4 regions of the Peribacillus sp. YIM B13477 genome follow, and region 3 is predicted to be linked to each of the others. Evidence: riboswitches for the same ligand, from Rfam matches in the RefSeq annotation. Region 3 holds a riboswitch; each other region holds the start of a gene.

Region 1 (7,569 bases), on a different contig from region 3:
TTGACAATATGGCATTCGGATTAAAGCTCAGGAAAACGCCAAAAGCTGAAATCAAGCAAAGAGTCAATGAAGCGGCAAGGATTCTCGGACTTGAAGAGCTGCTAAACAGGAAACCTAAAGCGCTTTCAGGTGGTCAGCGCCAGCGTGTTGCACTTGGCCGCGCAATTGTAAGGGACGCAAAAGTTTTCTTGATGGATGAGCCATTATCCAATCTCGACGCAAAGCTGCGGGTTCAAATGCGTGCGGAAATAGCTAAACTGCATAAACGGCTCGACACCACAACGATATATGTCACACATGACCAAACAGAGGCAATGACCATGGCGACACGTCTTGTTGTAATGAAAGATGGTATCATCCAACAGGTCGGTGCTCCAAAGGATGTTTATGAGAAACCAATAAACGTGTTCGTCGGCGGCTTTATCGGATCTCCTGCCATGAACTTCTTTACCGGGACTTTAAAAGAAGGCACAATCAAAATAGGCGAACAAACGCTTGAAATACCTGAATTTAAGATGAAAATGCTACGTGATCAAGGATATGTCGGAAAAGAAGTAATCCTTGGCATCCGTCCGGAAGATTTCCATAATGAAGGAGCTTATTTCACGGAGTCCCCTAACACTACATTCACGACCCAAATTGATGTAGCCGAACTCATGGGCGCGGAGATCATGCTCTACTCCACATTAGAGGGGCAGGACTTCGTTGCAAGGGTCGATGCCAATAACATTATCCAGGCAGGCGAAAAGATCGAACTTGCCCTCGACATGAATAAAGCGCACTTTTTTGATAAAGGGACCGAACATCGCATTTTGGTTGAAGAAGATGAACTGATGCAGGAAAGCATGAAGTTATCTGCAAATTAAAAATGAAAAGACCCATTCATTATGGGTCTTTTAACGTTTATTCAAATAAAGGGAGATTCATTCCTGGACCAATACCACTTCATCATGTCCGCATTCAGGGCATTTCATGAGATGGGGGCATTGCCCTTTTTGAAGGGATTGAGGGTATCCGTCGTTTTCTTTAAGTATGTCGATATCCATATAAGCACTGTAATCATCAGCATAATCCATGAATTTCCCTTTATCCTCAAGTTCACTGCCGCATTCCGGGCAATCCACATGAATTTTTCTTAGGCCGTTGCAAAGCGGGCATATAGACATTGTTTTTCCTCCTGTTCCCGATACTTATGATTTCAGTATTTGTCGATTCCATTATTTTAACACATGGAATCACCCTCCCTAATGCTAGAGGGAGGGTACTTCCATCCAATTATTTATTAACCATGTTAGCAGGATCGACCCATGCTTTGAATTCATCTTCCGTCAGGAACCCCAGTTTCAACGCCGCTTCTTTTAACGTGGAGTTGTCCTTGAAGGCAGTTTTGGCGATCTTGGCTGCTTTTTCATAACCGATATGCGGGTTCAATGCTGTTACCAGCATAAGGGAACGCTCTACATTTTCTTTGATCTTATCTTCATTTGCAGTGATGCCAACCGCACAATTATCGTTGAAGGAATGAATGCCTTCCGTCAATAATTTGACCGTTTGCAGGAAGTTATAGATGATGACTGGTTTGAATACATTCAATTCAAAGTTACCTTGGCTTGCTGCAAAGCCAATTGTAGCATCGTTACCCACGATTTGTGTCGCAATCATGGTAAGCGCTTCACTTTGGGTCGGATTGACTTTACCTGGCATGATGGAGCTGCCCGGCTCGTTTTCCGGAATGGCTATTTCTCCGATTCCGCTTCTAGGTCCACTTGCCAGCCATCTGACATCGTTTGCAATTTTCATTAAATCCGCCGCCAATGCTTTCAAAGCACCGTGTGCATAGACGATTTCGTTATGGCTAGTCAATGCATGGAACTTATTATCAGATGTGACAAAAGGATATCCTGTATCCGCTGCAATTTGTTTGGCGGAAAGTCCCGGGAATTCTTTCTTTGTATTGATTCCGGTTCCTACAGCCGTTCCGCCTAGAGCAAGGTTCAATAGTTTTTGGCTGCTTTCCTCAATCATCGCCAAATCTTTATCGAGCATCGCTTTCCAACCGGAAATTTCTTGTCCTAATGTTAATGGTGTAGCATCTTGAAGATGTGTCCGGCCGATTTTCACGACATCCCAAAATTCTTTTTCTTTTGTATCGAATGTATCACGAAGTGCTTTGATGGCAGGAACCAATTTTTCAGCGACTTCCATAAAGGCTGCAATATGCATGGCGGTCGGGAAAGTATCATTTGAGCTTTGTGCCTTGTTAACATCATCATTCGGATGAAGGATTTCCGATTCACCATTTTCTTTTAACCATTCATTCCCTTTGTTAGCGACCACTTCATTCACGTTCATATTACTTTGCGTACCGCTTCCCGTTTGCCACACTACAAGCGGGAAATGTTCATCAAGCGTACCTTCAAGGATTTCGCCGCAAATCTTGACGATGGCGTTCTTTTTAACTTCGGAAAGGTCACCAAGATCATAGTTCACCTTTGCAGCAGCTTGTTTAACGTATGCAAATGCACGAACCAATTCAATCGGCATTTTTTCGTTACCGATTTTAAAATTGTTACGGCTTCTCTCAGTTTGTGCTCCCCAATATTTATCAGCAGGAACTTTCACTTCACCCATCGTATCTCGTTCGATTCTGTATTCCATGTATTCTCCTCCTAAGTTTGCACTATTCATTGAAGAATTTTTGCATATGAAATGAATAATGTCGGATTATTCTTTCTCTCCATACATTGTACAAACTTTATTATTTTAAAGCAAAAATATCCCGCTGACCCTTTCCATATTTCTGGAAAATCCTAGGCCGTTCATATTTAGATGAAAATTTGGATATTCTTTTTTGACACATAAAGTGTAGGCACCTCTAGGCTTCAATTGACCTGGCCATGAACACAAACACATCATCACCCCCAAAATGTCCTTGACAGCGTTTTGTATATATAGTAAATTCAAAAGAAATTGAATAATCTAAACTCTTATCGAGAGAGGTAGAGGGAATGGCCCGATGACACCTCAGCAACCTTCATTTGTTTCAAACCAATGAAAAGGTGCTAATTCCACAAGTTTATGAACTTGGAAGATAAGAAGAATGACTCGTCCCTACTTAATCAAAGTCTTCTTCTTAAAGAAGACTTTTTTTTATTTTATTTAACTCAAAGGAGCAGTGAAAACCATGTATAAACCTGAAACATATCTTGCTCAATTAGGAAATCGCAGTGAAACGGCGACAGGAACAGTCAATCCGCCGGTATACTTTTCAACAGCTTTTCGCCACGAAGGAATCGGTCAATCGACGGGATTCGACTACACAAGGACAGGTAACCCTACCCGCCAGCTATTGGAGCGATCCATCGCCGATCTGGAAAAAGGAGACCAAGGCTATGCCTGCAGTTCAGGAATGGCCGCCATCTCCACTATACTCGCCCTTTTTAAATCCGGGGATGCGTGGATTGTCAGTGAAGATCTTTATGGCGGTACATATCGGCTGTTAGAACAAGGTTTTAAAAAATGGGGATTGCAGTGTGACTATGTAAACACTTGTTGTTTGGAGGATATCGAAAAAGCCATCACTCCTCACACGAAAGCCATCTTCATCGAAACTCCCACTAACCCTCTTATGCAGCAAACGGATATTAGCGCCGTTGCCGCATTGGCTAAACGATATAATTTATTGCTAATCGTTGATAACACTTTTTACACGCCTCTTATTCAACAACCCATCTTGCTTGGAGCTGATATTGTGATCCACAGTGCAACCAAGTATCTCGGTGGTCATAATGATGTGCTCGCCGGACTGATCGTTGCTAGCGGCGCTGAATTATGTGATGCACTTGCCTTCCATCATAATGGCACTGGAGCTGTCTTGAGCCCATTTGATTCTTGGCTGTTGATGCGCGGAATGAAAACCCTGGCATTGCGGATGGAGCGTCATGAAAAGAATGCCAAGATACTTGTAGATTACTTATCGGAGCATGATTGTGTTACGGACGTATTGTATCCAGGCCGGGGCGGCATGATTTCTTTCCGCATCATTGATGAAGCGGCGGTCAACCCATTTTTACAATCGCTCTCATTAATTTCCTTTGCAGAAAGCCTGGGAGGAGTTGAAAGCTTCATCACCTATCCTGCCACACAAACACATGCCGATATACCGCTTGAAGTCAGAACGGCAAACGGGGTTTGTAACCGACTGCTCCGCTTCTCCGTTGGCATCGAGGATAGCGACGATTTGATTGGTGACTTGCAGCAAGCATTCGCACATGTAAAAAGGGAGGCACTACGATGACAGATCAAAATTTTAGCTTTGAAACGAAATTACTTCATAATCAACATAAATTCGATCCGGCAACGGGCGGTGTGAGCGTCCCCATCCAGCATGCATCGACTTTCCATCAATCCGATATCGATCAATTCGGCAAATATGACTACAGCAGAAGCGGGAACCCAACCCGCGAGGCACTTGAAGACATCATTGCCGAACTTGAGGAAGGCACTCACGGCTTTGCCTTTTCATCAGGTATGGCTGCCATTTCAACAGCCTTCCTGCTATTGTCTGCCGGGGATCATATCGTCATTTCCGAAGATGTGTATGGCGGAACGTTCAGGATGGTCACAAGCGTATTGAACCGTTTCAATATTGAGCATACCTTCGTTGACATGACAGACCTTGAAAGTGTCAAAGCGGCGGTTCAGCCAAATACCAGGGCCATATACATTGAAACGCCTTCAAATCCTTTACTTAAAGTGACCGATATTCAAGCTGTATGTGATATCGCAAAAAAAGCCGGTGCCTTAAGTTTTGTTGATAATACATTCTTGACGCCCGCATTGCAAAAACCGCTGAATCTGGGCGCTGATGTTGTCCTTCATAGCGCGACGAAGTTTTTATCCGGACATAGTGATGTGGTAGCTGGGCTTGCGGTCGTGAAAGATCCGGAATTGGCGGCAAGACTCGGTTCGCTTCAAAACTCCTTTGGAGCGGTCCTTGGTGTCCAGGATGCCTGGCTCGTAATGAGAGGCTTGAAAACCTTGTCAGTTAGAATGGAACATTCACAAAAAGGGGCAGAAAAGATTGCAGCCTACTTAAAGGAGCAGCCCTTGGTGAAAAAAGTGTATTATCCCGGCCTAGCCGATCATCCACAGCACGCCATCCAGAAAGGCCAGTCACTCGGAGCAGGGGCGGTCCTATCATTTGAATTGGAAAGTGAGGAAATCTTCCGTTCCTTCGTGAACACTGTCGAGCTCCCTGTTTTTGCCGTAAGCCTGGGAGCGGTAGAATCCATATTATCCTACCCGGCCAAAATGTCCCATGCGGCCATGCCTGCTGATGAAAGGGAAAAGCGAGGCATCACGAATAGCTTGCTCCGCCTCTCTGTCGGACTGGAAAATCCGGACGATTTAATCAAGGACTTCGAAGCTGCCCTCGTCAATATTGCCAAAGGGGAAGCAATTGCTGCAAAATGATTAAAGTAGTGGGTGCCTCATATTTTATGGGCACCTTTTTTATTCCATCAATAAGAGAAGACCATCGATTTCCCGATGGCCTAACTCTCATTTCTTCATATTATATTTATCCAGGAAGCGATCCACCCGTCCGCCTTTTTCAGCAAACTTCTGCTTTCCTGTATAATAAGGGTGCGTATCCGAGCTGATTTCCACTTTTAATAAGGGATATGTTTGGCCGTCTTCCCAAACGATTGTTTCATTGGACGTCTTAGTGGAGCCTGTCAAAAATTTATACCCACTGTTGGTATCCATGAATACCACTTGTTGATAATCGGGATGAATTTCTTGTTTCACTATTATCACCTCATCGTCAGTATAGGTATATCTTAAACGTAATGATTACTATTATCAATCATTATGCTTGAAGGTACCAAAAGTCGGTACCTTCATTATAGTTTAATCTAGATGATCCACCCTTATTCCATTGTGTTCAGCCAGCCATGCCTTTATGCGGACCTGCCTGCAGTTCATACATTTGATAGTACTTCCCTTTCAGTTCCATTAATTCCTCATGTGTACCTTGCTCAGCAATCCGCCCTTTTTCCAGTACAAGAATTTGGTCGGCATTTTTTATCGTGGAAAGCCTATGTGCAATGATGAAGGTCGTTCTCCCTTTTTTCAGCACTTCCATACCCTCCTGGATAATTGCCTCGGTTTCGGTGTCGATGCTTGCTGTCGCTTCATCCAAGATCAATATGGCCGGATTGAATGCAAGGGCACGGGCAAAAGAGATTAGCTGACGCTGTCCGGAAGACAGCGTTCCGCCTTTTTCGATCACGGGCTCGTCAAGCCCTAAAGGAAGATGCTTCAGCACTTTGTCCCCCCCGACATCTCTTAATGCTTTTTCAACCATTTCCCTTGTAATGCCTTTATGATTGAGACTGATATTGGAGGCGATGGTGCCAGTAAATAAATAGGGGTCCTGAAGGACGATCCCCATATGCTCCCTAAGCGTCTGATGCGGGATATCCAATATATTTCTGCCATCGATTTTGATCTGTCCTTCACTGCTGTCATAAAAGCGGAATAATAAATTCATTATGGAGCTTTTTCCTGAACCGGTGTGGCCAACTAAAGCAACCGTTTCCCCCTGTTTAGCGGAGAAGGAAATGTCCCTTAACACATATTCTTTATCCTTATAACCAAAAGAAACATTTTCGAATTGTACGTTTCCTTTGTATCTGGATATGTTTTCATCGCTGACTGCCAATCCCTTTTCATCCAATAAGCTGAACGTCCTCTCCCCTGCAACAAGCGCCTGTTCAAGATTAGCGAACTGATTGACGATTCCGTGAAGCGGATGTAGCAGGCGGCTGATCAAATCAACAATTGCATACATCATCCCTAAGGAAATGGCCGAACCCGCTGTAAGGGAAATCCCGCCGAAATACCAGACGAATGCCATCAGCGCCAAAACCTTAATGACGCCAATCAAGTTTCCACCCGTCAACGAGTTCAAATGGAGCATTTTATTTTGATAGGAAAAATGCTCCCGGTTCAGATTTTCAAAAGATTGCTTCGTCTCCTTTTCACGTCCAAATGCCTGAATGATGCTCATACCAGAAATGGATTCATTGATCATTCCATTAATATCGCTGACCCGTTCCCGAATGATGTGATTATATTTCGAGGCGAATTTACGGTATACCATCGTCCAGATAACGATGATCGGAATAAGTATAAGGCCAATGGTACCGACACGTGGATCCAGAATAAACAAAGCAATTAGAACGCCGAAAATATTAATGGTACTCGAGAAGAAGTTGGCGAGCACGGTTACATATAATTCCCGGATCGCTTCCGTATCATTAGTGACCCTGGCTACAACTTTACCCGCTGGCATATTATCGAAATAACGTATCGGCAAACGGGAAATATGCCTAAATATATCATTTCGCATCTTCTGTATGATTCGGTTCGCCGCTTTCTGTAAATAAAAACTCTGGCCATATTGAAAAATGGAGGAAAGGATGACAAGGCTGAAATAAAAAGCCACAAGCTTAATGATCCGCGGGATTTCCGGTTGATAAAATCCCATCACTTCCTGACTCG
Region 2 (7,569 bases), on a different contig from region 3:
ATGGTCTGATTGAAGTGGGGGATTCCTAAGAACATTAGCCTATAGGCCAATTTTTAATTAGGCTAACCCCGTCGTTCCGACGGTTAGAAGCCTTATGGCTTCGTTCATTAGATTAAGTCCTGCGTTAATATCTCGATCGTGGTGAGTAAAACAAGAAGGACAATCCCATTCACGAAGTTTCAGATGTTTAACGTCTTTATTTTGGTACCCGCAGCTAGAACACAATTGGCTAGAAGCAAACGTTTTTGATACGGTCACGATTTGTTTACCATACCATCTTGCTTTGTATTCCAACATTTTTTTGAATTGGTACCAAGATACTTCACTAATCGCTTTAGCTAGTTTGTGATCTTTCATCATATTGGACACTTGCAAGTCTTCCATTCCAATAACATCGTGGTTTTTGATGATTTCGGTAGAGACTTTATGTAAGTAATCCATTCGGGCATTTGAAATTTTTTCGTGTAGGATGGCCACTTTTCGTTTTTGTTTTTGATAGTTTTTAGCTTCAGACAATGGGTTATTTCGATTCAAAGCTATTTCTTGTCGCCTTGAAAGAATCCGTTGTGCTTTGGCCAATTTTTTTTCGACCGTCCGGAAGAATTTTGGGTTTTGATAGACCGTACCATCTGAAAGAATTGCAAAGTTCTTCAAACCAACATCTACACCGCACGAACGATTCGTTTTAGGATGTACTTGTACATCGGTTTCGGCTAAAACGGAAATGAAGTATTTACCTGAAGGGTTCCGCCTGATTGTGGCATTGATGATTCGCCCTTCGACTTCGCGGCTTTTAGCAAAACGAACTAAACCGAGTTTGGGCAATTTGATTTGGTTTCCAATCATTCCGATATTTCCATTCGTATGTTTAGTCGTGTAGGACTGGACCGGATTCTTTTTTGATTTGAAGCGTGGAGACTTGTTTTGCTTTTTATAATATCGACTATAGGAATCTGCTAAATTTTCCACCGATTTCTGTAAGGCAATACTGTCTACTTCTTTCAGGAAAGAATATTCTTTCTTTAAAGCTGGAAGTTCTTTGATTGTTGCGTATTTATTCACAAAAGATCCTTTCCATTTATTAAAAGGTAATTGGCCGTTCTGCTTCATTTCTTCACAGATATACCAGTAAGCATCTTTCTCATTTTGTTTGCCTAAAAAGAAGTTATAGACAAAACGAGAGCAGCCAAATGTTTTATTGATGAGAACTAATTGTTCTTTCGTTGGATAGATTCGAAATTTATAAGCTTTGTTTACGACCATTGGTTTCACCCCCTTATTGTTATTATCAACCAGAGAACGTACGTTTGTCAAAAGGATACTTTGGTTTAGGCCAACCGCCATTCATCTCCCCCTTACCGTTGGGCTCTCGCCCTTCACACGCTTGAAGAGGGAGTCTTCTGGCGGGAAATGATAAAATTGTTCTTAGCACTTAGAAATCCGTCGTGAGTCCAGTTTCTTTGAAATATATAAACAAAGTAAGCAAGTTAAAAATATTAATAAGAAAATAGGGACGGCAAAAACGGTTAAAAACGAAAAAATGCCGCTGACCGCATATGAGCCAACTGCTAATCGGCAAGCAGCTGGATAAAAAACTTAAATCGCATGGTTCATGAATTACTGAAAATCTACGTATTAATTATTCACGATTTTTCCAATTTCGTTGTTTCGAGGGAAATGGTTGAAAAAGGAGGGCAAGATGAATGGACAGGGAATCTTCATTATTAAAAGAGCATTTGTATCAGCTGGAGGAGAAATTGTTAAAATCTGAAGTTCGTACATCTCCAGAAGTGCTTTCATCATTATTGAAAGATGATTTCTTTGAGTTCGGCAGTTCGGGTAACATATGGACAAAAAGCGATTTTATGGGGCAAGAGGGTGCCGGAGCGGTGAACATGACCCTAAGTCAATTTGAGATGCATCCATTGTCTGATGATACCGTGTTAACTACATACCGGATTTTTGATGAAGATAAGCTGGAACATACCTTAAGAAGTTCAATCTGGAAATGTGCGAATGGAAGATGGCAGATGTTTTTTCATCAAGGCACAAAAACAAAAGGGCCCCTTTAAGCCTTTTATTTATGAAAAAGAAAGTTTTCCCTGCTTGAAAACTATTTCACTAAAATGATAGGGGTGGATGAAGTTGATCTTTCGTACCATTGATACGGACAAAGATAAAGATACTATCATTAAATTCCGGAAAGATTCCTTTATTGTAAGTTTTGGAACTGATGCTGGTTTTGGAGATGAACATGCATATCTGCAACGAATGGAAGAAAGGGTCCGCAAATTTCCTGATGGACAGGTGATCATTGAAAAGGACCAAGAACCGATTGGACAAATGGAACTTCAAATTCGGGAGTACGAAGGAACTGAAATTGGCTATGTGAATCTATTTTACCTTATTCCCGAATACCGCAGTAAAGGCCTTGGCAAGGAATTGGTTCGCTACGCAGAAAACTTTTTCAGGCAATTTAATGTATCCGAATATCACTTAAGGGTTTCTCCGGATAATCAAAGGGCGATTTCTTTATATACGAATTCAGGCATGGTGAAGATAAGGGAAGAAAATGAAAAATACCCTGTATGGAGAATGGGTAAATCATTATAAAAGTAGGAAAATAAAATATATTGATATAATAAAAAAGTATCAATTCACTATATTATGAAACTATTTATAGCGATAAAAAATATGGTTGACTTTAGAGAAAATAGAATATATAGTGAAGGACATAATTAAATACAACGTTAATTCTTATCAAGAGATGTGGAGGGACTTGGCCCTATGATACCTCGGCAGCGGGTTTTTACTTTTGTAAAAATACTGTGCTAATTCCAACGGACGAAAGTTTGAAAGATAAGAAGGAGCTTTTCTTAGATAATTAATTTAAGAGTTTACTCTTTTTTATGTCTAAAAGAGGCCTCTTCTGTCTGATGACGGAAGAGGCCTCTTTTGTTTATTCAAAATGTATATGGTTATTTTGAGAATGGGTGCAATTACTCGTGAGTTTCGCGCAATAATCGTGAGTTTGGTGGATTTACTCGTGAATTTCGCAGACTTACTCGTGAGTTTCACGTAATTACTCGTGAATTTTGCAGTTTCACTCCTGAATTTTAACCCTATCATTATGAAGCGTTGCAAAGCTCTTCTCTCTGGATAAGGAATTCGTATAAATAAACAGCATGGGGGGAGATTGGATGATTGAGTTTCAAGGTGTTAAAAAGATTTATCAAACAAAGAAACAGACTGTCGAGGCTTTGAAGGGCATTGATTTGACAGTGGAAAAGGGGGATATATTCGGGGTAGTCGGTTATAGCGGGGCCGGAAAGAGTACGTTGATCAGATTGGTCAATTTGCTTGAACATCCTTCAGATGGTTCGGTGGTTGTTGGGGGCAAGGATTTGACCAAATTAAGCCCGAAGGAATTACGGGCAGAAAAGAAAAAAATCGGGATGATCTTTCAGCATTTCAACTTGCTAAACTCAAAGACTGTTTTTGATAATATTGCCATGCCGCTGGTTTTATCGGGAACTCCGGCTAAAGAAATCAAAAACCGGGTAGGCGAGCTGTTGGAGTTCGTTGGCTTATCGAGCAAAGCAAAGAGTTATCCGGATCAATTATCCGGCGGGCAAAAGCAGCGGATCGGCATTGCGAGGGCATTGGCTACAAATCCATCGATCTTATTGTGTGATGAAGCTACTTCGGCATTGGATCCACAAACAACGAGTGCAGTTCTGCAGCTCTTAAAAAAAATTAATGAAGAATACAATATTACCATTCTGCTAATCACTCATGAGATGTCTGTCATTCGGGAAATTTGCAATAAGGTAGCGGTCATGGAGGGCGGCTGCGTCGTTGAACAAGGTTCGGTTTTCGAAGTTTTTGCCAAGCCGCAAACGGATATTGCAAAAAACTTCGTGAGAACGGTCATACATGACGAAATTCCACAAAGTTTCTTAAAAAGCATAGGGTCCCATATCCCGATTATTTGGAAAATTAATTTTATTGGAACTACTTCGGGTACTCCTTTACTTTCAACCATCTCGAAGAAGTATGATGTTCATTTAAGTGTCTTATCAGCCAATATTTCTGAAATCCAGGAAACGCCTTTCGGGAATTTGATCATCGAAGTGACGGGGAGCAAAAATGAGGTGGATAAGGCTTATCAATATATTAAAGATGAGGGGATTCTCGTCCAGGAGGTGCAGATAAATGGGTAATACGCTTTGGGGAATGGAAATAACGGCAGAGCAGCTGTTGACAGCTTTCGGTGACACACTTTATATGGTAGCCATCTCATTGGTGTTTTCCGGATTGATCGGGCTTCCGCTCGGTATCCTGCTTGTCATTACAAGAAAGGGTCACATCCTGGAGAATAAATGGATTTTTAATGTATTGAACCCGATCATCAATATATTGCGGTCCGTTCCTTTCATCATCTTGCTTGTAGCAGTTATTCCGCTTACCAGAATGATTGTCGGAAGTGCGATCGGAATGAATGCGGCCATTGTTCCGCTAATCTTTTACGCGGCTCCTTATATTGCCCGGCTTGTGGAAAACTCTCTGTTGGAAGTGGACAAAGGGATTATCGAGGCGGCTCAGGCGATGGGGGCGACGACATGGCAAATCATTTACCGCTTTTTGATTCCTGAAGGACTTAGCTCGTTGATCCTTACATTTACAACAGCGACAATCGGGCTTGTTGGATCTACGGCGATGGCAGGTGCCGTCGGTGCAGGCGGAGTCGGGGATTTAGCCTTGGCTTACGGTTATCAAAGGTTCGATACGATGACGATGATCGTCACAGTAGCGGCGCTCGTGATCATCGTTCAATTATTGCAATCCACCGGGAATTTTGTTTCAAGAAAAATCAGAAGAAGATAAAAATAACAGGAGGCAGGAAAAATGAAAAAAATCTTATTAACGATCATGGTAATGGCATTGGCCATCGTGGCTGCAGCATGCGGGAACGATGAGGGTGCATCAGGGAGTTCGAACGATGTGAAAACTGTGAAAGTCGGTGTCAGCAGCGGGGATACGAGAACATGGGAATACATTGTCGACATAGCGAAAGAGGAAGGGCTTAATATCGAACTGGTCACTTTCAATGACTATATCCAACCGAACCTTGCGTTAAGCGAAGGTGAAATTGATGCCAATTCATTCCAAACGGTCGCCTATTTCGATGAGTTCGTTCAAGATCAAAATCTGAAATTGGAGGCCATCGGGTCGACTGTCATTGCACCTATGGGCCTTTATTCGAAAAAACATAAAAGTCTCGAAGATCTTCCGGATGGCGCTACGATTGCCGTTCCGAATGAAGCAACAAACTTTGGCCGTGCACTGCTCCTGCTTCAGGAAGCTGGATTGATTACATTGAAAGAAGAATTCAATGGATCGGGATCATTGGAAATCATTAAGGAAAATCCGAAAAACTTGAAAATCCAGCCTGTTGCTGCCGGCAATACACCGCGTCTATTGGATGATGCCGATGCTTCAGCCATCAATAATAATTTTGCCGTCGAAGCAGGCCTTACATTAAAAGATTCTTTATTCCATGAAAGTAAAACCGCAAAACCATATATTAATATCATTGCGGTTAAAAAGGGTAATGCCGATCGTCCTGAGCTACAAAAATTAGTGGAGCTTTATCAATCGAAAGAAGTGGAAGCGTTCATTAAAAAAACGTTTAAAGGAAACACCATTCCTGCCTATGTTTCTGTAGATGAATTAGTGAATTACCAGGATGCTTGGACAAAACCAGCTAATGAAAAGTAATGGATGTATTCAAGAAAAAGGGGAGATAAGAGCATGGCGAGAGAATTGGCGCTGAAGCAGCATAAGCAAATCATTGAAGATCATATCGACCTTCATTCCGAACTATATATCGAAACGAGTCAAGCCATACATGCCAAACCTGAAATTGGGAATCAAGAGTTCTTCGCTTCGGATACATTAACCGGAATACTTCAAAATGAAGGATTTGAAGTGACCCGCAATATAGCCGGACATGAAACAGGATTCATCGCCAAAAAAACCTCTTCAAAGAAAGGACCCACAATTGCCTTTTTAGCCGAGTATGATGCATTGCCGGGTTTAGGCCATGCTTGCGGCCATAATATTATCGGGACAACGAGCGTTGCGGCAGGCATTTCCCTGGCTCAAGTGCTGGAGGAAACGGGCGGAGAGGTGATCGTTTTCGGAACACCGGCTGAAGAGGGCGGGCCGAATGGAAGTGCAAAAGGAAGCTTTGTGAAGCACGGTCTATTTGATGGGGTGGATGCGGCCATCCTTATCCATCCTGCCGGGAAAACCGGTGTAACAAGTCCGTTTTTGGCTGTCGACCCCCTTGATTTTCATTTTTACGGGAAGTCAGCACATGCAGCAGCTGCACCTGAAGAAGGAGTGAATGCACTTGACGGTGTGATTCAGCTGTTCAATGGCATTAATGCTTTGCGTCAGCAGCTCCCGGCCGAGGTCAAAATTCACGGAATCATCACCAATGGCGGGGAAGCGCCTAACATCATTCCTGAAAATGCTTCTGCCAGATTTTACATTAGAGCAACAACATGGAAACTTTGCCAAGAAGTATCCAATAAAATACGTGCAGTTGCTGAAGGTGCAGCACTTGCCACTGGAAGCACGGTTAAAGTGGAACGTTTCCAAAATGAAGTACTCGATTTTGTCATCAATCCAGTTCTGGATGAACTGCTAAAAGAAGAACTGACTCAATTAGGGGAAGCGGTGGCTCCTCGAAAAGAGAGTGGCTTTGGCTCGACGGATGCAGGTAATGTAAGCCATGCAGTGCCGACAGCACATCCTTATATAAAAATTGGACATGATGAGTTGATTGCCCATACGAATGAATTCCGCGACTGTGCCAAATCTCCTGCTGGAGACAAAGCCATCCTGACCGGAGCAAAAGCTCTAGCACTTACAGGGTATAAATTGCTTTCGGATAAAGACCTGTTGGATCAAGTGAAAGCGGCATTTCATGAAGCGAAGCAAAAATAAATAAGATGCGGGAAAAAGTAGTTGACTACGAAGCATGTAGTTAGTATTATAATAATACCGAGTAATTAAATAGGAATTATGGGTTAATTGACCGGAAAACCGGAGACTTTTCTTTCATGTAAAGAGGTGTCTCCGGTTTTTTGTGAATGGGCAAGTCAATACGTATTAAAAAGGAGGATTTATCATGGGGATATTATTGCGTAAAGCCATTGAGAAAAAAAGGAACTTCCTGATCAACAAGTTGATTAACAAGGGAGTTTACAAAAAGAATGACATCCATCTATTTGAATTGACCTTAACCGATTTAGAGAATGAATATATTAAAATAAGTAAAATTGAGGAGAAGGAATCCGACGATCATTCCCCCTGTCTAAGGAAACATTTCATATTCTATGAGAATAGAAGGAGAGGGTGAAATGGGGAAGGGCTTGGAAGAAAGGCGGAAGGAATTAATCCATAAACTTATGATCCATACTGTAAATAAAACGGTGGAACAGCTTATGAAGTTAACCTTGAAAGAATTGGAAACAGAATATAAAAAGGTTCAAAATG
Region 3 (7,569 bases):
CAGCCTCTTGCAGCCGTTCTTCCGAAGTCAGTAGCCCTACCCTGACATAACCTTCGCCAAATTCACCGAACCCATTCCCTGCAGCAACAGCTACATGGGCATGCGTTAATAAATAGTCAGCAAAACTCTCGGACGTAAAACCTTCAGGTACTTTGAGCCAGGCAAAAAACGATGCCGCTGGAGCTTTGACATCCCAGCCGATGGCCCTCAATCCCTCAATGAAAACATTCCTTCGCCCCTCGTACATCTGCACTAACTGCCCTACACAGGTCTGTGAGTCAAGCAAAGCGCTTGCCGCAGCTTCTTGTATCGCCGGGAAGAGACTCACATAAAGATGGTCTTGTAATAGTTCAAGAGCTTCTATTACACTCTTATTGCCCACTGCGAAGCCGACTCTCCACCCTGCCATATTGTATGTTTTCGATAGAGTGTATATTTCAACTCCTACATCCTTCGCTCCCTCCGCCTGGAGAAAGCTTATCGGTTTTTTTCCGTCGAATCCTATCGCCCCATAGGCGAAATCATGGACCACACAAATTGAATGTTCTTTTGCAAAGGAGACGGTTTCATCAAAGAAACTTTCAGTTGCAGAAGCGCCTGTGGGATTATTCGGATAATTCAAGAACATCATTTTGGCTTTATCAAGAACTTCTTTATGTATGTCATCGTATTTCGGAAGAAAATCATTTTCTTCTGTCAAGGGCATCAGTTCGGTCTTTGCCTGGGCTAAAACAACACCGGAAAGATAATCCGGATAGCCGGGATCTGGAACAAGGATCGTATCACCTGGATTCAATAAACACTGCGGAAGTTCGACAAGACCTGCCTTTCCCCCGAAGAGAATTGCCACTTCACTATTCGGATCCAGCTTGACACCGTATTCCCGCTCATAAAAGACGGCAGCAGCATCTTTTAAATATTGATGTCCCCGGAATGGCGAATATTTATGATTAATCGTTTTTTCAGCGGCAGTTTGCAAACTTTTGACGATATGTTCCGGCGTCGGCTGATCAGGGTTTCCCTGGCCTAAATTAATGACATCATGTCCTTGCTCCGTGATTGCATTGACTTTTGCGACCAGTGAAGCAAAAAACTGCTTGGGCAGGTCCTGAAGCAGTCCGGATTTTTCGAATTGCACCATTTATACACCTTCTCTGAAATTTCTTGAAATTCTAGTCACAAATGATATATGTTTATCGTAGTCTTGTAAAGCATTTTTTACATGTGGGGGTTTTAAACGATGAAGTGGAAAATAGCTTGTATTCAAATGGATATAGCTTTCGGGCAACCAGATATCAATTTTCAGGTTGCAGAACAATGGATGGAAAAAGCAGCTCGGTCCCAACCCGATATCGTCATATTACCAGAGCTTTGGACAACCGGATACGACTTGACCAGGCTGAATGAGATTGCTGATCAAGAGGCAGAAAAAACGATTGAATTTCTTAAAACACAGGCACAGAAACACCAGATTCACATCATCGGCGGTTCCATTGCGAAAAAAACAAGCAAGGGAATCTATAACACCATGATCATCATCGATAAACACGGAAAGCTCATTAAAGAATATGATAAGCTTCACTTATTTCAATTAATGGATGAACATCATTTCCTGCAGCCAGGTGAAAAAGATGGTTTATTTACCCTTGATGAAAAAATATGTGCCGGGTTCGTTTGTTATGACATTCGTTTCCCTGAATGGCAGCGAGCCCATACCGTTCAAGGCGCGGAAGTTCTTTTCGTTACGGCTGAATGGCCAAAGCCGAGACTCGATCACTGGAGAGCCTTATTGATAAGCCGTGCCATCGAGAACCAAGCCTATGTTGTAGCCGTTAATCGTACAGGTTCGGATGTCAATAATATATTTGCGGGCCATTCCTTGATTATTGATCCATGGGGCAATATCATAAGTGAAGCCGGAGAAGGAAACGAACTATTGACAGGCACCTTGGACTTCAACAAAGTTACGGAAGCACGTAACAAAATACCTGTATTCGAAGATCGCCGTCCTGACTTTTATTAATTTACCCATTGACAAACTATTTAAAAAGTTGATATTATTTTCCCGAAGATTAAAATTTCAGAAAACATTTACTCTTATCAAGAGCAGGCTGAGGGATAAAGGCCCTATGAAGCCCAGCAACCGACTGTAATACCATTGTGAAATGGGGCGGATCTTCCGCCGGATTATTGAATCCACAGAGCACGGTGCTAATTCCACCAGAATTCATTTTCTGGAAGATAAGAGGTCCGAAGCCAAAACTTCTGCCTCTTTCTATATGAAAGAGGCTTTTTTATTCTTATTTTGAATCTGGAGGGGAAAAGAATGACTCAAAACCATTCAAATTTTAAGAGATTGACAAACGAAACAGCTATAACTCTTGCAAAAAAACTTGGGTTGGTCAATGCGGATGCAAGTTTGAAATGTAATGAAATCGGCGATGGAAACTTAAATTATGTTTTTCAAATTACAAACACGGTCACAAACAAAGGTCTAATAATCAAACAAGCGGTCCCTTATGCCAAGGTACTTGGTGAAAGCTGGCCGCTGACATTGAAAAGGGCAGCCATTGAAGCGAATGCGTTGATTCATTTCAGAAGTTATTGCCCCGAATTCGTACCGCAAGTCTACTATTCGGATGAACAGCTTGCCATCACAGTCATGGAGGATTTATCGCACTTAAAAATCGTTAGAACAGGATTGATCGATGGCGATTCATATCCATTGCTTTCACAGCATATTGGTGAGTATGTTGCGAAGACGGCATTTTATACATCCGATTATCATTTAGAACCCTCTTCGAAAAAGGAAGTGGCCCGACATTTCACGAATCCCGAACTCTGCAAAATCACTGAGGTCTTTATTTTCACGGATCCATTTTTTGAGGAACTCCCTGGAGATTTCGAGGTGGAATTGAAAGATGCCGCCCAAAAAATATGGAATGATCAAGAAGTGATACTTGAGGTCGCCAAGCTGAAGCAAAGCTTTGAAACCGAGCAGGAAGCCTTGCTTCATGGAGATTTACATACTGGAAGTATATTTGCAAGTAAAACTGAAACAAAGGTTATTGACCCGGAATTCGCTTTTTATGGGCCAGTTGGTTTTGACCTTGGTCAATACACCGCCAACCTTCTCTTTCAGGCAATTACACGAAATGGCGCTGGAAAGGAAGAGATTTTCACGCTCCTTCATGAATTTTGGAATGCCTTTGAAGAAACTTACACCAAATTATGGGAGGTCCAAAATAAAAGTCCATTCCGCCATGTGAAGGGTTATCTGCCTTATTTACTGACAAAATTCAAAAAAGATGCATTCGGCTTTGCCGGCTGCGAACTGATTCGGCGAACCATTGGCCTTTCCCATGTAGCCGATTTAAACGTCATTGAAGATAAAGAAAGAAGGATCGCAGCCAAAACGGCAACATTGGAAATCGGTACTTTATTAATTAAAAAACGGGATGAATTGGATGTTCCAGCCGTCATTGAAGCGTTGAAGCAACGGACACTGCCATCTTACTCAACCATTTAAAAGGAGACCTGAACATGACTACAATTGCACCCTTACCATATTCGGTACATTGGGATGATACCCATATTACATTATTAAATCAACAAGCCCTTCCTTCCATAACTGAATTTATTGAACTTCATTCTGTTGATGATGTATATGACAGCATTTTGACATTAAAAGTTCGCGGTGCCCCAGCAATTGGGCTGACGGCAGCATTTGGTGTTGCACTTGGCGCCAAGCAGGAAACAACCGCTGAATTAGGGGAATTCAAGAAAAATGTAACGAGGCATATTGAAAAGCTCGCCTCTTCACGGCCTACTGCAGTCAACCTTTTTTGGGCGTTAAGGAGGATGGAGAACACCTTGCAGGCTGCTCAAAGCATTTCAACTGCCAAGGAAGCACTTATATCGGAGGCTAAAGCCATCTTTGCTGAAGATGAAGAAATGTGCAGGAAAATCGGGGAACATGGTTTATCCCTATTCAATAGAGGAGATTCCATTCTTACTCATTGCAACGCTGGGGGAATCGCCACAGCCCGGTATGGTACTGCCTTGGCTCCCTTCCACCTGGCTAAAGAAAGGGACTTTCCGCTAAAAGTGTACGCATGTGAAACAAGGCCTGTCCTGCAAGGGGCGCGTTTGACGGCTTGGGAATTGATGCAAGCGGGAGTTGACGTCACCTTAATTTCTGATAATATGGCTGCCCATACGATTCACCAGAAAGAAATAAAGGGAATTATAGTCGGGGCCGACAGGATTGCGGCAAATGGAGATACTGCCAATAAAATCGGGACGTTGGGATTGGCCATATTAGCCAAGCACTTTGGTATCCCCTTTTATGTAGCCGCACCATCAAGCACATTCGACCTTTCTATCGAATCCGGCACATCCATCCCGATTGAAGAACGGAATGGAACGGAAATCACCTTCATTCAGGATGTAAGGATCGCTCCGGAAAACGTGAAGACTTTCAATCCAGCCTTCGACGTTACACCGAATCATCTAATTACAAGCATCATTACCGAAAACGGCATCATAACACCGGATTTCTTCAAAAACATTCCGCATTTTGTTAATTGATCCTGGTTCCTTTTATGGTGTTAAAAAACGAGAAGGATTTTTTATCCCTCTCGTTTTTTAAAGGTGATTGAATTAAGATTATTCTTGCGAGGTCTATAATACAATATTTAAATATGAACATCTTCAGTTAATATTAGGATGTCTTCGATAATAAAAGAGAATAGGACATTCTTATTATTTTGAAAAGAACTCCTGAAGTGCCTTCTTATTTTTAGTGTAGTCTATTTCCAAAACGGCACCGGACTGGGGATATATTTCATCTTTAAAGCTTCCTTTCACTGGAACCCTTAAGGTCTCGACCGTGTCCGGTGTATGGAAGACTGCTTTGGGACCCATTTCCATTATTGTTTTCAGTCCAATATCCGTATCCAAGTACGAGAGTCCTTGTTCGATTATACTAGGAAGGGCCGCCATCCCTTCGAAGGATGAGATTTGATTTATAAACGCTGTTTTTAATTGAACCATTACTTCTTGTTGTCGTTCAACCCTTCCAAAATCACTTTCATCGTCATGTCTAAAACGGACATATTTCAATATTTCCTCACCATGTAAAACATTTTTACCGACGCTTGCTTGGATGCTCATATCATCTATGATTTCCTGATCCACATTCACCGCCACCCCCTCAGGGGCAAGTAAATCCACCATCTTCACAAATCCCTTAAAGTCGATTACCGCTACATGGTCGATCTTGACATCGAAGTTTTCCTGTATGGTTTTCTTGAGCAATTCCCTCCCACCATAATAATAAGCAGCATTTATTTTGTTATATCCTGATTTATTCCCGGGGATTTTCACATAACTATCACGCATAATGGAAGCCAGCTTCAGTTTCTCCTGCTCAGGAAAGTATTTTGCAAGGATAATCGCATCTGATCGAGATTTTTGCTCTCCCCTTGTGTCAACACCAATTAACAGAAAGGTTTTATCGTTTTCCTGGTTATCTTCATTGGTTAGTTTTTTTTCCGTACCTTCATTTCCATTTTGTTTGGGTAAAGGGGCATAGGTACAGCCTGCCAGAATCAAGACCAATAGATATATGAACAATACCTTTTCTTTCATTACCTCACCTCATCGGAAAATTACCCCTATTTTCTGCCTAATTTTGGAATATTATGCATGAAACGAAAAAAAAAGCCTGCCAACGATATCCGCTGACAGGCTTTTCGATCAACATCATTTATTGATTTCTTTCTTTAATACTTCTACTGCCTTTTTCACTTGTGTGTCATTCTTAAGGATTTTCTCCTGGATGACCTGCATCAATTTCACGGTAGTATCATCCTTAATGGTGCCGGTTTCTTTAATTTTTTGTTCCCTTTGGAATGCTGTGACCGCATTCTTGGTTGCTTCATCGAAGAATCCATCTATTTTACCTGGATCATGTCCTGCTACCTTCAGCATCTCTTCAGCCGCTTTCACTTCACTCGAAGAATCGGATGCTTTCAATTCCTTATCAGGCGAAATGTACGGAAGGCTCGCATAATCAGGAAGCTTCACAGTAATATCCGGCTTGATCCCTTTTTTATGAATCCAATTGCCTTCAGGAGTCAACCATTTAGCTGCCGTATATTTGAAGTTAGAACCATCTTTAAAGTCTTGGGCAGTCTGCACTGTCCCTTTCCCAAATGACTTGACACCGATCAATGGAATGTCCGCTGATTCACTGACAGCCGCTGCAACGATTTCAGAAGCACTGGCACTTCCGTCATCAATCAACACGACTACCGGGATTTTCAGTTCTCCATCATTCTCCGATTTATAGACTTCTTTATTCCCGCTGCGCTCCTCAACTTGAAGGACCACTTCCCCATTAGGTATGAACAGGCTTGCCATTTCTATTGCTTGATCAAGAAGTCCTCCTGGGTTTCCCCGCAGATCCAATACGAGACCCTTCATGTCCTTCTTCGACATTTCCTCAAGCGCCGTTTTCAGCTCTTGGACTGTATGTTCGGAAAAACTGGTCACTTGAATCTTGGCAACTCCATCATCAAGCATTTCCGCATAAACCGTCTCAATCGGAATTGTGTCCCGTTTAATGGTGAGCTTAATCGGTTCCGACTCACCAGCTCTTGAAATGGATAGATCAACTTTCGTTCCCTTTTCGCCCCTAATTTTCAGGACAGCTTCAGAAGAGCTGAGTCCTTCAACACTTTTACCGTCCACACTTAATATGATATCATTTGGCTTTACCCCTGCCTTTTCTGCTGGGGACCCTTTTATCGGTGAGACGACCATGATTTGTCCATCCTGCTCCTGAATCTCAGCACCGATTCCTTCAAAAGATGAAGAGATGCTCTCATGGAAACTCGATGCTTCCTTTTTATCCATATAAGCGGAATAGGGATCATCCAATGATTTGATCATTCCATTAATTGCGCCGTCAACCAGCTTTTCTTCATCAACCTCTTCATAATAGTCATCTTTTATCTTATCGTATGTAGAATACAGCTTTTCAAATTCCGCATGCTTATCCGGTGCTAATGACTCTACTTTTTCATCTCCAAAGGTCAAGGCTATTGTAGTAATCCCTGCAGTTAGAAATATGACTAAGAAAATCCCCATAATGAACGTAAACTTCTTTATTTTAATGAATTTCCCTGCCTCTTTTGGCTGTTTTTGATTTTCTTCTTCCACTGAAGCCTCACCACTTTCATTCTTCATGACGATATAAACGATTTCATTCCTATTTTATCAGCTTTCATGCCAATCGAAAAATAATAGTTATCAAAAATAACAACTTATAGCCATATGTATTTTTTTAAAACTTCAAATCATGGAGAATGCTCCAAGGACAACAGGCATCTCCTGATATTACAAAAATGCGGATACCTGGAACAAATGAGCCTGTATCCAAACGCCATTATACAGATCACTTATTCCTGGTCACCCGCCTGTCATTTACATACAATTATCAGTCCTGGATTGCTGCTTCCAATGCCACTTCAACCATTTCGTTAAAAGTTGACTGGCGCTCAT
Region 4 (7,569 bases), on a different contig from region 3:
ATAAAGTGCAAGAAGGTAGGATTGTGGAGAAGAAGATTTCTGCCAAAAAGTTGGCTATATATGCACGAAAAGAAGGCGGAACGATGGAAAAGGAAATTGAACCGGGGCAGCAGGTTTTATCGACCCTGTCAGATGAGCAAGTGTTGGGGCTTGAAAGGATCGGCAGAAGGCTTGAAGCGCATTTTGGCTGTCCGCAAGATATCGAATGGTGTTTGGTTGATGATACATTTTATATTGTCCAGAGCCGTCCAATCACTACTTTATACCCCATCCCAGAAGCGAATGATCAAGAGAATCACGTTTATGTATCTGTCGGTCATCAACAAATGATGACTGACGCCATGAAACCATTGGGATTATCTTTTTGGCTGTTAACGACTCCTGCACCCATGCGTATAGCTGGCGGAAGGTTGTTTGTTGATGTCACACATATGGTGGCTTCACCTGAAAGCAGAAAAATGTTAGTAGAGGCCATGGGACAACACGACCCGCTCATGAAAGACGCACTCATTAACATAATAGAGCGAGGGGATTTCATAAAATCTGTACCAAATGATAAGCAAGAACAGAGTTCCGGTAAAAGCAATAAAAGTGTGCCGTCTGCGGATTCTAGGGCACAAATTGAAAACGACCCGACAATCGTTTCTGATTTGATTAAACGTAGTCAAACATCGATAGAAGAATTAAAACAAAACATCCAAACGAAATCAGGTTCGGAGTTATTTGATTTCATTCTGGAAGATATCCAGATATTAAAGAAGATTTTATTTGACCCACAAAGTTCAGCTGTGTTTATGGCTGCTATAGATGCATCATTATGGATCAATGAAAAAATGAATAAGTGGTTAGGTGAAAAAAACGCAGCCGACACGCTTTCTCAATCTGTACCAAACAATATAACTTCAGAAATGGGTCTGGCCCTAATGGATGTTGCAGATGTGATACGTCCTTATCCAAAAGTAATTGATTATTTACAACAAGTAAAAGATGATAATTTTATGGATGAACTAGTTAAGTTTGATGGTGGTCAGGAAACTCAGGATGCTATCTATGATTATCTCGGCAAATACGGAATGCGATGTGCTGGAGAAATCGATATTACTAAAACTCGTTGGAGCGAAAAACCAACTGCACTTGTCCCCGTGATACTTAGTAATATCAAAAACTTTGAGCCTAATGCTAGCAATCTGAAATTTGAGCAAGGGCGACAGGAAGCTTTGAAAAAAGAACTAGAGATATTAGATCGATTGAAGCAATTACCGGATGGTGAACAAAAAGCCAAAGAAACAAAACGAATGATCAGTCTAATCCGGAATTTCATCGGTTATCGGGAATATCCAAAATACGGCATGGTTAACCGCTACTTCGTTTATAAGCAGGCTTTACTCAAGGAAGCCGAACAACTCGTACAAGCCAACGTTATTCATGAAAAAGAAGATATATATTATCTCACTTTTGAAGAACTTCATGAAGTCGTACGCACAAATAAACTAGATTACCAGATGATCAGCAAACGAAAAGACGAGTACAGATTATATGAAAAACTTACTCCACCACGTGTTATCACGTCTGATGGTGAAATCATTGTAGGGGGGTATAAACGAGACAATCTCATGGCCGAAGCTATTGTAGGTCTACCGGTTTCTTCCGGAATGATAGAGGGCAGAGCACGCGTCATCTTAAACATGGAAGATGCAGATCTAGAAGATGGAGATATACTGGTTACAACCTTCACCGATCCTAGCTGGACACCATTATTTGTATCCATAAAAGGACTCGTCACCGAAGTTGGCGGGCTGATGACCCATGGAGCAGTCATCGCACGAGAATATGGCTTACCTGCCGTTGTCGGTGTGGTAAATGCCACCAAGCTGATAAAAGATGGGCAACGTATTCGAGTAAATGGAACAGAAGGTTATATAGAAATACTATAATTCTTTACATTTCAATCATAAAGAAGAGCATTCGAATTAGGAGAATCATTGAAATCATGATGCTTTGCGGTTTTTGGCAAAGCTAAGCCCCCTGTCACTAGGTCATATAAGGGGGCAGTAATTAAATGATACTAAAGTTTAATAAGATCAACTTGAGGTCGGGCCTTCTGTTAAAGGTCGCTTTTATATGATGCCAAAGCCCAATTTCTCGCTTACAACACCGAGAAATTGGGCTTTTGTGGATTTTATTTATAGGCAAAGTCGATATTCTCTTGCTAAATCTACTGGCTTGAGCAGCAATGTCAAACGGATACGAGGAAGATATTCTCCAACAGATATATCTGTCAATATCATAAATGTACGCTGAAAGCGGCTATAGCTTCTATAGAAATATTAAATTTTTGTATTGGTAATTATACATTATCTCCTTTATAATTTTTAAGAAAGATATTTCGGAATTTTTAAAATAAAGGAGAAATTATGTATACTCACCCGACTTTAAAATATTGGAATGGAAGAATTGATTCCCAAACTGACCTGGACAGCTTCAGATACCACCAAAGAGTGCGCTTGGCACCCATTTCGGAATTAGCCACCTCTTCCAATGCATCACGAACTTTTGGACTGATTGGCTTTAAATGTGATGAAGGCGTCAGAAGGAATAAAGGCAGGGTTGGTGCTGCCGAGGGTCCTGATCATATTAGGCAATCGTTGGCAAAATTACCTTGTCATTTACCTTCCCAAACCGAGCTGGTGGATGCTGGCGATGTAATATGTGAAAGTACAGAGATGGAAGCCGCCCAATCTCAACTGGGATCAGCTGTTGCCCGGATTTTGGAGAGTAAAGCGATTCCTATCATACTTGGGGGAGGTCACGAAACCCTGTATGGCCATTATCTTGGGATTAGGAAATCCATTGGACCAAAAGCTAGACTAGGGATTATTAATATTGACGCTCACTTTGATATGAGACCTTATGAAAAAGAAACTTCATCTGGCACGATGTTTAAGCAGATTTTGGACGAAGATCAAAGTTGTGGCTATTTATGTGTCGGAATTCAGAAGCAGGGGAATACGAAGGCACTTTTTGAAACTGCAGAGAGGAGTAAGGTCGACTACATATTGGAAGAAGATTTGTCATTATACGAAATGGATGAAACGAAGCGGAGGATAAATGAATTCGCTAAGGAAAATGACTATATCATGCTTACATTATGTACGGATGTTATTGATTCAGCCTACGCACCTGGGGTAAGTGCACCATCGCCGTTTGGACTGGATCCAAAATTGGTCCGTGCCATTATTAGGCATATCGTATCGAATGAAAAGATCCTCTCATTTGATATCTCCGAAGTGAACCCTTCATTGGACGAAAATAATAAGACCGTTACATTGGCGGGGCATTTAATAAATGAGGTTTTGCTTCATTTTAAATAATGGACATGGGATGGCGGCAACTCCAATTCGATCTTTTCAGAAAGAGCGTTTCTTTTCGTATCGACTGTTGGGGCTTTCCTTAATGTTATCTTGAGTATTGAAGCGAAAAACCTTTAAAGCGCCCAGACTGTCCATGAATCATTCATGGACAGTTTTTTGCGCCTCCTTCACAAGGATTCATGGTCCTTGGCATTGCTTCGTTCAACTAACCATTTAAAGTATAAAGGCATGTGGATTTTCCATGCCTCTGCTAAGTTCAATACTGATACTTGTGGGTTTTTGGTTTATAATAACAACCATCTAGCCTTTTGAGGAGGGATTCCATGAATGAATATAAAGTAACGGTCAGGAATGGCAGTACCTTAATTTTGTCGGAAATCATTAAAGCTGAAGATGAAAGAGAAGTCCTTGGCACTCTTTTGATTTCCAGCGAATTATTTAATCAACCATTTACTGATATCAGGATTTTAGAACGCTGATTTGTGCCTGCCCATTCCATTTGATACACTGTAATAAATCTTAATACGGTGGCGATATTATGTGTGGACGTTTCACTCTTTTCACTGACATAGAAGAAATAAAAGAACGGTTTAATATTCAAGGGTCATTTGATGAGGAATACCAATTCAGCTACAATATTGCTCCCTCCCAATCCGTGCTCGCCGTCATTAATGACGGGGTAAGGAATCGGCTTGGATATCTTCGGTGGGGACTCATTCCTTTCTGGGCAAAAGACGAAAAAGCGGGCTACAAAATGATCAATGCCAGAGCGGAAACCATTGCTGAGAAAGCAAGCTTCAGGAATGCGTATAAGAAGAAGAGATGCTTGATAATCGCTGACTCTTTTTATGAATGGAAGAAGACACCAGAAAGAAAAATACCGATGCGTATAAAACTGAAGAATCATGCTCCATTTGGAATGGCCGGTCTCTGGGAATCCTGGAAATCTCCTGAAGGCATCAGCATCTATTCGTGCTCCGTTATAACAACTGTGCCTAATGAGCTAATGACCAGCATTCATGATCGCATGCCTGTCATCCTAAAATCAGAAGATGAAAAAGATTGGTTAAATCCTTCCATTAATGATACTGCATATTTGCAACAGTATTTAAAGTCATTCGATTCGGAACAGATGGAAGCATTTGAAGTATCGACAGATGTGAACTCGACTAAAAATAATTCACCTAACCTAATCCAACAAATTTGCTGAGGTAATTAGACCTCTCAGAATGTAGACAACTCGATGAAAATCGAGTTTGTCTGCATTTTTTTTTGGTTTGTACAATTTGAACGTTGTCTCCAGGAACTCGCTTTTCCCGCAGAAGTCTCGCACACCCGCTCCAATCAACTTAGTTCTCTTTATAAACAGTAAGGAGTGCATGTGAAACACTTTAAAATTAACCCTTGCGAAAATAGACAAAATGCTGTACTGTTATATTTGCTTTTCAAAACGACTTTTGATGTCACGAACTCAGGCAAGTTTTCAGCGTGGCACTTTTCTGGAAGGCATCGTAATTTTAAAATAATTATATAATGTAATCTTCTTATCAAGAGAGACGGAGGGACTGGCCCGAAGATGTCTCGGCAGCGGACTTAAATGGAGTGCTGTGCCAAATCCAGCAGGCTGATTTTCGCCTGAAAGATAAGGAGGGTGTTTTTTATAAATTAAAAGACCTCTTCTTGTTGTTAAAAAGAAGGGGTCTTTTTTATGCCAGTTTTTTGCTACAGCTCCATGACTGGAAAATCAGGTAGGTTCAAATTGGGGTTATTTGCGAAAACTGTTAATAGAATAAGAGCTGTGACACATGTCGCGGGAAAAATAAAAAGAGGTGTACATCATGAGTGCAAACAATAAAGGGAATCCATGGGCATTGATCCCATTTGTCGTATTTTTAATTTTATTTATTGGGTCCGGAATCATCACTAAAGATTTTTATTCATTTCCGGTGATTGTAGCGATTTCAATTGCATCGGCAGCTGCATTGGCGATGAATCGGAAAGAGACATTCAATCAAAAAGTTGATATCTTCTGTAAAGGTGCCGGTGACGCTAATATCATGTTAATGGTTATCATCTTCCTTTTGGCCGGCGCTTTTTCGAAAGTTGCGAATGGCATGGGGGCGGTTGAATCAACTGTGAATCTTGCCTTGGCGCTTTTCCCGCAAAATCTATTAATGATAGGAATTTTCATCATCGCTTGTTTCATTTCACTATCCATGGGGACAAGCATGGGAACGATTGTTGCCCTGGCACCTATCGGGGTAGGGATTAGTGAGCAAACAGATATTTCGCTTGCCCTTTCAATGGCGGCCGTTATTGGTGGTGCGATGTTTGGGGATAACCTTTCATTCATTTCAGATACGACAATTGCTGCAGTCCGAACTCAGGGAACGAAAATGAAGGATAAGTTTAAAGTGAATTTTTTCATCGTTTTACCTGCAGCCATCATCACTTGTGCCATCCTAGGAATTTTAACGATGGGTGAACAAGCTGACATTTCCCAACAGTCTTATGATTGGGTGAAGATTCTTCCGTATCTTTGCGTATTGGTCACTGCATTGGCAGGAGTCAATGTGTTCTTGGTCCTTTCCATCGGAATCGTATTTGCCGGAATCATCGGCTTGACTGATGGTAGTTATCAACCGTTGGGTGTCATTCAAAAAGTCGGAGAAGGAATGGCAGGAATGTATGAAATCTCCTTCCTTGCCATTTTAATTGCAGGTATGGTAGCCGTAATCAAACATAATGGTGGCATCGATTATCTACTCCACCTAGTGACACGAAATAGCAAATCGAAAAAAGGGGCGGAATTCAGCATTGCGGGGCTTGTTGGTTTAACGAACCTTTCAACGGCAAATAACACGATTTCGATTATCATTGCCGGGCCACTTGCCAAAAATATTGCTGAAAAGTATGGGATTGATCCGCGGAAATCGGCGAGCGTCCTTGACATTTTTGCATGTTGTATCCAAGGGTTGATCCCATATGGAGCACAACTGCTTGTTGCAGCAGGGGTAGCAAAGATTTCTCCGTTAAGCATCTTGCCGTATTCATATTACCCAATCCTGATTGGACTTTGTGGCGTCATTGCCATCCTGATTGGTTTTCCACGGTTTCAGCCGGGAAATGATGGATCGAAGAACTAAAAGTTAAAACAAAGTTGATTGGAGCGGGTGTACGAGACTCCTGCGGGAAAAGCGAGTCCAGGGGAGACCCCGCAGGCGTAAACGCGCCGAGGGCGGACCGCCCGCGGAAAGCGAGTGCCTGGAGGGGAAATCAATGTTCAAATTGTACAAACCCCTTAAATTTCATTGAGTTTGTCTACAGTCTGAACACCCTGAATCATTGGATTCAGGGTGTTTTTTGTTGGTAAATACATAAACTTAATATAGCTTTCTCGCACTTATACAGTATCAATCATTCTTCAATTTTTCTGCTTAATTCCTGTCCAAATTAATGATGGTTTTGTGTGCGACACCTGTCATGAATAGAGGACAACACCAACTAAACCAGAAAGAATAATTACATAGGCTGGATGCCAGCGTAATTTCATTAAGGCAAATAACGATAAACCAAAAACGAGTAGTAAGCTTATCGTATGCCATGAAAAGTTCACGGCTATCATATGATTGGAAAGTGCTAAACTGATCGCTGCAAAGATGATCAAACTAGTGACAATCGGTCTTAATCCATAAAACATGGATTGAACAACTGGATAATGATTCAATTTGCTGAAAAATGTGGCTATAACGGTTACGAATATAATGGCAGGAAGCAAGATTCCTAGAGCAGATGATATGGCTCCTGCTAACCCAGCAGTCGAATAGCCAACGAGAATGGCACTATTGGCGGTGACAGGTCCTGGGGACATCCCGGAAATGGCGATTATATCGGTGAATTCCTGCGTTGTCATCCATCCATGCTGTGAGACTTCCGATTCTATTACGGGAATCATGGCGTATCCGCCTCCGAAAGATACAAAGCCGATAATAAAGAAGGTGCTAAACAACTCCCACAATTCCATCATTCCATCACATGCTTTCTTAAAAATTAGTTAGATCCTTTTTTGATTTACCTATATGCCAGCACCCATGAAAGGTTCGAAATCATTTTCTTCTGTTTTCCTATCTTTTTTGTCCATCTTGACATCGTAACCTAATTTTCTCTTAATGGAGATGGTCACAATACCCGCTAGAGC

What was found. Region 3 has a riboswitch for S-adenosylmethionine ahead of mtnK (S-methyl-5-thioribose kinase). Riboswitches for the same ligand answer to the same signal wherever they lie in the genome.
Region 1: linked by a shared signal. The riboswitch ahead of ACFX4H_RS09860 (methionine biosynthesis PLP-dependent protein) and the one ahead of mtnK (S-methyl-5-thioribose kinase) in region 3 are both predicted to bind S-adenosylmethionine.
Region 2: linked by a shared signal. The riboswitch ahead of ACFX4H_RS13360 (methionine ABC transporter ATP-binding protein) and the one ahead of mtnK (S-methyl-5-thioribose kinase) in region 3 are both predicted to bind S-adenosylmethionine.
Region 4: linked by a shared signal. The riboswitch ahead of ACFX4H_RS16955 (Na+/H+ antiporter NhaC family protein) and the one ahead of mtnK (S-methyl-5-thioribose kinase) in region 3 are both predicted to bind S-adenosylmethionine.

What each region holds. Positions count from the first base shown of each region.
Region 1 is NZ_JBHZPD010000002.1:639,120-646,688, forward strand. It holds gene ACFX4H_RS09845 (ABC transporter ATP-binding protein) at 1-866, shown strand, start outside; gene ACFX4H_RS09850 (hypothetical protein) at 924-1,166, opposite strand; gene fumC (class II fumarate hydratase) at 1,276-2,658, opposite strand; SAM riboswitch class I at 2,985-3,098, shown strand; gene ACFX4H_RS09860 (methionine biosynthesis PLP-dependent protein) at 3,185-4,297, shown strand; gene metC (cystathionine beta-lyase) at 4,294-5,475, shown strand; gene ACFX4H_RS09870 (type B 50S ribosomal protein L31) at 5,563-5,811, opposite strand; gene ACFX4H_RS09875 (ABC transporter ATP-binding protein) at 5,948-7,569, opposite strand, start outside.
Region 2 is NZ_JBHZPD010000003.1:330,625-338,193, reverse strand. It holds gene tnpB (IS200/IS605 family element RNA-guided endonuclease TnpB) at 58-1,263, opposite strand; gene ACFX4H_RS13370 (nuclear transport factor 2 family protein) at 1,704-2,072, shown strand; gene ACFX4H_RS13365 (GNAT family N-acetyltransferase) at 2,140-2,613, shown strand; SAM riboswitch class I at 2,755-2,866, shown strand; gene ACFX4H_RS13360 (methionine ABC transporter ATP-binding protein) at 3,201-4,223, shown strand; gene ACFX4H_RS13355 (methionine ABC transporter permease) at 4,237-4,887, shown strand; gene ACFX4H_RS13350 (MetQ/NlpA family ABC transporter substrate-binding protein) at 4,909-5,781, shown strand; gene ACFX4H_RS13345 (M20 family metallopeptidase) at 5,815-7,017, shown strand; gene ACFX4H_RS13340 (Fur-regulated basic protein FbpA) at 7,202-7,432, shown strand; gene ACFX4H_RS13335 (Fur-regulated basic protein FbpA) at 7,434-7,569, shown strand, end outside.
Region 3 is NZ_JBHZPD010000001.1:759,592-767,160, reverse strand. It holds gene ACFX4H_RS03850 (pyridoxal phosphate-dependent aminotransferase) at 1-1,141, opposite strand, end outside; gene ACFX4H_RS03845 (carbon-nitrogen family hydrolase) at 1,241-2,023, shown strand; SAM riboswitch class I at 2,095-2,248, shown strand; gene mtnK (S-methyl-5-thioribose kinase) at 2,327-3,529, shown strand; gene mtnA (S-methyl-5-thioribose-1-phosphate isomerase) at 3,544-4,590, shown strand; gene ACFX4H_RS03830 (LCP family protein) at 4,765-5,652, opposite strand; gene ACFX4H_RS03825 (lmo1851 family serine protease) at 5,767-7,227, opposite strand; gene deoD (purine-nucleoside phosphorylase) at 7,505-7,569, opposite strand, start outside.
Region 4 is NZ_JBHZPD010000005.1:219,639-227,207, reverse strand. It holds gene ppsA (phosphoenolpyruvate synthase) at 1-1,934, shown strand, start outside; gene hutG (formimidoylglutamase) at 2,415-3,371, shown strand; gene ACFX4H_RS16965 (hypothetical protein) at 3,695-3,850, shown strand; gene ACFX4H_RS16960 (SOS response-associated peptidase) at 3,910-4,581, shown strand; SAM riboswitch class I at 4,913-5,020, shown strand; gene ACFX4H_RS16955 (Na+/H+ antiporter NhaC family protein) at 5,210-6,517, shown strand; gene ACFX4H_RS16950 (chromate transporter) at 6,853-7,398, opposite strand; gene ACFX4H_RS16945 (chromate transporter) at 7,447-7,569, opposite strand, start outside.